DNA from 2 places in the Pseudoalteromonas sp. T1lg10 genome. Region 2 is predicted to be linked to the other one. Evidence: predicted binding sites of a transcription regulator. Region 2 holds the regulator's gene; the other holds the start of a gene.
What was found. The regulator sigma-54, encoded in region 2, starts transcription at its own class of promoters, with help from an activator protein. The targets are predictions, from matches to a motif close to GTTGGCACGNNNNTNGNNT.
Positions count from the first base shown of each region.

Region 1: the regulator sigma-54 is predicted to act here: its motif matches at 1,379-1,397, upstream of C2M17_RS12815 (YggN family protein).

Region 1 is NZ_PQBV01000049.1:47,381-50,511, forward strand. Features, by position in the region: gene C2M17_RS12800 (AzlC family ABC transporter permease) at 1-323, shown strand, start outside; gene C2M17_RS12805 (AzlD domain-containing protein) at 320-619, shown strand; gene C2M17_RS12810 (PA3496 family putative envelope integrity protein) at 766-954, opposite strand; gene C2M17_RS12815 (YggN family protein) at 1,435-2,217, shown strand; gene C2M17_RS12820 (aminotransferase-like domain-containing protein) at 2,214-3,131, opposite strand, start outside.
Region 2 is NZ_PQBV01000018.1:85,599-88,729, reverse strand. Features, by position in the region: gene lptC (LPS export ABC transporter periplasmic protein LptC) at 1-31, shown strand, start outside; gene lptA (lipopolysaccharide transport periplasmic protein LptA) at 21-551, shown strand; partial or broken gene lptB (LPS export ABC transporter ATP-binding protein) at 548-1,274, shown strand; gene C2M17_RS06570 (RNA polymerase factor sigma-54) at 1,298-2,788, shown strand; gene hpf (ribosome hibernation promoting factor) at 2,814-3,101, shown strand; gene ptsN (PTS IIA-like nitrogen regulatory protein PtsN) at 3,103-3,131, shown strand, end outside.

The DNA.
Region 1 (3,131 bases), on a different contig from region 2:
ATCAAACCAAGGCACGCCTCATTTATGCCCTCAGTGCTGGTTTTAGCTTTTATGTTGCCTGGAATATTTGGACCCTGCTGGGCATAGTGGCGGGACAGTTGCTGCCTGACTTAACCAATCTTGGTCTCGATTTTGCCATTGCCACCACCTTTATCGCCCTGGTGATCCCGGCCATTAAAAACTGGGCAACTCTGGCCTGTGTACTGGCTTCGGGGATAAGTGCTGCGGTGCTCAAGTCCTGGCAAGTAGAATTATGGCTGGTGTTTAGCGCCCTCATCGGCATGAGCGTTGGCTATGTGCTTAGTCGCGGGAGGGTGCGATGATCACCACCATATTACTGATGGCGGCCATTACCTTTGGCAGTCGTTATTTATTTTTACACCGTGCCCTGCCATTTCGGGTCGGCGCAAAAATGCAGCGTTTTTTAAGCTTTAGCGCCCCGGCCGTGCTTACCGCCATCTGGGTACCCATAGTGGTTTTACCTGGCAATCAGTGGCAGTTGAGCTACCAGAATCCGTATCTGGTTGCGGCCCTTGTCGCCATTATTACCGCCTACAAAAGCCATAGTATCTACGCCACCACCCTGCTTTCCATGGCGGTCTTTTTTGCGCTGCGATAATACCAATTCACTTAAATAGCCAACGCTATATCTGCTCACATACTTAACAGCATTGGTATAACAAAAAAGGGGCCGTAGCCCCTTTAAAGTCTTAAAATAGTCTCGGCTTAATTACACCAAGACTTCATAGGCCAAAGGCCCGTTATTTATTCATTTAAATACTCGTCAAAGTCATCGCTGCCGAGATGCTTTCTCAGCTTGCGCTGTTCTAAATAATCGTCCAGCTTCTTTTTTACCTTGCGCTTGCGACGGTCGTTTTGATTGCGTCCCATCGCTTCATATTCATCTGCAACAAATTCGTCTTCAAACGCATCATAGGAATATGTTTTACCCACAATACACTCCAATAAATCTAAATCAGTTATCACCGCTCCCCAACTTAGGTGCGGCGAATTCAGGGCTAGGCGCCTTCGAGTGAATAAATAGCCGCTAAATCGCAAACTGGAAAGTGAGATTTTTTTATCGTTTCAATAAACATAATTGATTAATAATTATACCGCCTTAATTCGTAAGGTTATTCCACCTTGGATAGCCCGTTGTGGATCCGCCTTTGCCGCCAGGGTCCTAGGTCGGCTTTTGCCGCCATGGACGGCGGTACTAGGGTGACGCAGGAGCAGTTACCTAGCAGGCTGACAATTGAGCAAATGTTTTAATCCACGGCAAAGTTAATTTCACTAAAAGTTAGTAAAAGGCACTAAACAAGGCATTGGCAGTACACAAGAGGAAATTATAAAGCTATGATTTTCATCATCTTTATTATTTGGCACCGAAATTGTATTAGTCATAGCGTCAACAGAATAACAGGAATTATCACCATGAAAACCAGCACGCTAGCCATTATCTCTGCCATTAGCCTTTCTGGCACCGCCATCGCCGGGGAAGCCAATTCGCTCTCGTTTGGCTCTGAGCAATGCAACATTGAATTTAAAAACGATGTACGCATCGAGCCGCAGCGTTTACAGATCACCAATACCAATAACCAGCACCTGGTGTACAGCTCAGGTCTGCTTGAAGTCGATGGTCAACCCGTTGAGTTAAATGCCGAGCAACAACAGGCCCTGGACGATTACACAGATAAGGTACGAACCTATATGCCCGAGGTGGCTCAAATAGCCCTGGATGGCGTTAAGATCGCCGGCGTTGCCCTAGAAGAAGTCGGCGCCGCATTTGGCATCAGTCACAATGAGGCGCTGAGCGATATAGTTGAAAATATCGGCATCAATATTGAACAGACCTTCTACCAGGACGGTGCCTTTGTAATGGGCAAACAAAGCTTTGAACAATTAGGCAATGATATTGAAAGCCAGTTTGATGAGGACTTTGAACAAGCCGTAGAGCAGGCCATGGTGCAGTCTATCGGCAGTATATTTATCGCTCTGGGCTCTGAGTTATTAGGCTCAGGCGGCGACATGGATGAATTTGAGCAACGTATGGAGCGCCTTGGTGAGCAGGTCGAGCAAAGAGTTGAGCTGCAAGCCTCGCAAATAGAACAACGTGCGGATGCGCTATGCCATTCATTTAGCGAGTTGGCGCAACAAGAAGCTCAGCTGCTTAGCATGATCCCCGAATTGAAAGAGTATCAGCTGCTAAGTAACTAAGCCTTTGGCATGCCCATTGGCGTAACCTTCGCCTTACCCTTTTGCACTTGCAGGCAGAGCGCCCCTAAGCGGGCCACTGCCTTTTCTATTTCCTCGCTCCATTGCACCCCAAAACTCAGGCGTAAACACTGGCGATATTTGTCGGTGGCGCTAAAAATAGCTCCCGGAGTAATGCTGATCCCCGCCTCCAGCGCCAGGTGGAACAAGGCAACAACATCATACTGCGACGGCAGTTGCAGCCACAATACACAGCCTCCCTGTGGATTGGTCATTCGGGTGCCAGGCGGAAAATGCCGCTGCACCAAGGCCCGCATCCGCTCTTTATTGAGCGCCAGGCGCTGGCGCATCACCCGCAGATTTTTATCGTAATCGCCGCTATTCATAAATTCGTACAGGGTCCACTGATTCATCAGTGACGACGCGCAGCTCATGGCCCGCTTTAAACGCCGCGCCTGAGGCGCAAACTTGCCGGCTATCATCCAGCCCACGCGATAGCTTGGCGCGGCGGTTTTTGACAGCGACGAGCAGGTGATCACCTTGCCCTTGGTCGAATAATACTGAGCAGGTTTGGCGCCATCGGGCTCGTAGGCAAGCTCCCCATACACATCATCCTCAATTAGCACCGCACCTTGATCCTCCACTAAATGCACCAGACGTCGGCGTCGCTCCTCTGGCATTTTCGAGCCTAAGGGATTGCTAATACTGGTGGAAAAGATGCAGGCCTTAATATCATGCTCGGCAAACGCCTGCTGCAGATCTTCGACACACACCCCTTGTTGCGGGCACATGGGAATTTCTATCACCTTGAGTCCCAGACTCTCCAGCATTTCGATAATGCCAAAATAACAGGGCGACTCTATGGCCACTATATCCCCCGCCTGAGTGACACACTGCACAGCGATATGCAGCGCTTC
Region 2 (3,131 bases):
ACATACGCGAACGGTATATTATGACCAGTAAATTCAAAGCATTAATCATAGGTTTGGGGTTCGGACTAGGCGCTGTAAATGCCTGGGCAGAGCAACCAGCCACGGTGACGGAAGTACAGATCGACGCCGATAAGCAGCAGGCGCTGATCAAAGAAAACATCACCATTTTTGATAAAAATGTGCACATTGTTCATGGTCAACGAGAAATCAAGGCGGATCGCCTTGAGGCCCACCGTCGCCCTGAGTTAGGTGATAACAAGCAGCTGCTTATTGCCACCGGCAACCCGGCCATCTACAGTGAAACCATGGACGATGGTACGCAAATCACCGCTTCCGCTAAGGAAATCCGCTACGATGTAGCCACGCAAATGCTACAGATTTCCGGCACCGCCAAAATTGCCATGGCCGATCAACAGATCGTCGCCGAGACGATCAGCTATGATATAAACAAGCAGCTGATCAGTGCCGAAAAAGATAAAGATTCGAGCACCCGTGTAAGAACCACGCTCACACCGCAAAATGACGAGCAAAAAGAGAAGGGACAACCATGACCACGCTGAAGGCGCAAAAGCTGGCAAAAAGCTATAAAGGCCGTGAAGTGGTCAAGGATGTGGGCCTGGAAGTCAAAGCCGGCAGCATAGTCGGCTTGCTTGGCCCCAACGGCGCCGGTAAAACCACTACCTTCTATATGATTGTGGGTCCTGGTACCAAGCGACAAGGGTGTGATCAGCATCGATGAGCAGGATATCACCCTGCTGCCCATGCATTCACGCGCCCGTTTAGGCATAGGTTATTTGCCGCAAGAGTCTTCTATTTTCCGTAAATTAACCGTCTATCAGAACCTGATGGCTATTTTGGAAACCCGTAAGGACCTGGATAAAAGCGGCCGTGAAAGCGAGCTCGAAGGTCTGCTGGACGAATTTAATATTCAGCATATTCGTGAGTCATTAGGCATGGCCCTGTCCGGCGGCGAACGCCGTCGTGTGGAGATTGCCCGCGCCCTCGCCGCTAACCCGAAATTTATTCTGCTCGACGAACCTTTTGCTGGTGTTGACCCTATTTCGGTGCTAGATATTAAGAAAATCATTGAACACCTCCGCAACCGTGGTATTGGCGTTCTTATTACCGATCACAATGTGCGCGAAACATTAGATGTATGTGAAACTGCCTATATCGTCTCCCATGGCGAGCTAATCGCATCAGGAACTCCCCAACAGGTATTAGCAGATCAAACAGTACGCGATGTGTATTTAGGTGAGCAGTTTAGACTTTAATCACAAAAGGATTGTTAGAGTACATGAGGCAATCATTACAGCTGCGTCTAGGCCAGCAATTAACAATGACCCCACAATTGCAGCAGGCTATCCGCCTGTTGCAGCTCAGTACTTTGGATCTCCAACAAGAAATTCAAGAAGCGCTTGATGCCAACCCCTTGCTCGAAATCGAAGAAGAGCATTACGGCGATAGTGACCTGCCACGCGATAAAAATTCGGCGGCCGACAGCGATAGCGACATTCAAAGCAATAACAGCACAAGCAATCAGGACGAAGTTGAAAGCGGCGACGCCCTCAACAATGACTCGATCAGCGATGAGCTGCCCATGGATGTGTCCTGGGACGAGTACATCAGTGCCGCCCCGGTTGCATCTGGGCCCATGCCCGATGACGAGTCTATTTACCAAGGCGAAACCACAGAAACCCTGCACGATTACCTGATGTGGCAATTACGCCTCACCCCGTTTAGCGCCATAGATGAAGCCATTGCCACCGCGATTATCGAAGCCATCGACGACAACGGCTTACTTACCGTTAGCACCGAAGACTTGCTCGAAAGCATCAACCATGATGAGCTGGAAGAAGAGATTGAACTCGACGAAATAGAGGCCGTGCTTAAGCGAGTTCAAATGTTTGATCCCATTGGTATTGGCGCCCGCTCACTACAAGAGTGCTTGTTGATCCAGCTCAAGCAATTTTCGCCTCAAACCCCTTGGCTTAACGAGACGAAAGAGGTAGTTTGTAATTATATTGATTTGCTTGGTAACCGTGACTACCGCACCTTAATGAAAAAGACTAAGCTTAAAGAAGCCCAGTTGAAAGAGGTGATGACACTGATACACAGCCTGAATCCCAAACCCGCCGCGACCATAGTGCGCGAAGAGTCGGAGTATGTGATCCCGGATGTATCGGTGAAGAAGGTCAAGGGTCGCTGGAAGGTGGAATTAAACCCCGACAGCATGCCGAAGATACGTGTCAACGATCACTACGCATCCCTGGGTCGCAACTGCAAATCACAAAGTGACAGCCAATTTATTCGCTCTCACTTGCAAGAGGCAAAATGGTTTATAAAGAGCCTGGAGCAACGCAATGACACCTTACTTAAAGTAACTAATTGCATTGTTCAGCAACAACAGGCATTCTTTGAACATGGCGAAGAAGCAATGAAGCCAATGGTTCTTAACGACGTTGCAGAAATGGTGGAAATGCACGAGTCAACAATCTCTCGTGTTACCACACAAAAATACATGCACACGCCACGTGGGATCTTTGAGTTAAAGTACTTTTTCTCCAGCCATGTGAATACCGAGAATGGAGGTGAATGCTCATCCACAGCGATTAGAGCATTGATCAAAAAGCTAGTAGCCGCGGAAAATCCTGTAAAACCGTTAAGCGATAGCAAGATTACCGACATACTAGCAGAGCAAGGAATCAAAGTGGCTCGACGAACGATTGCAAAATATCGTGAATCGTTGGCCATACCACCGTCAAATCAACGTAAAAGCTTGATATAGACGTTAGACAAGAAGGAAAATGCTTATGCAATTAAATCTTACCGGTCGTCATGTAGAAATCACAGACTCTCTTCGCAACTATGTAAATAGTAAATTTGCCAAATTAGAGCGTCACTTTGACCACATTAATAATGTGCATGTTATTCTTGATATCGAGAAACTCACACAAAAAGCAGAAGCAACACTTCATGTAAACGGCGGCGAACTGTTTGCCACCGCAGAGCATCAGGATATGTACGCGGCGATCGATGGCTTAATTGACAAATTAGACCGCCAGGTAATCAAACATAAAGAGAAATTGTCTCGTCATTAAAATGAGCTTAGATTTACTTTTTTCCAAGGA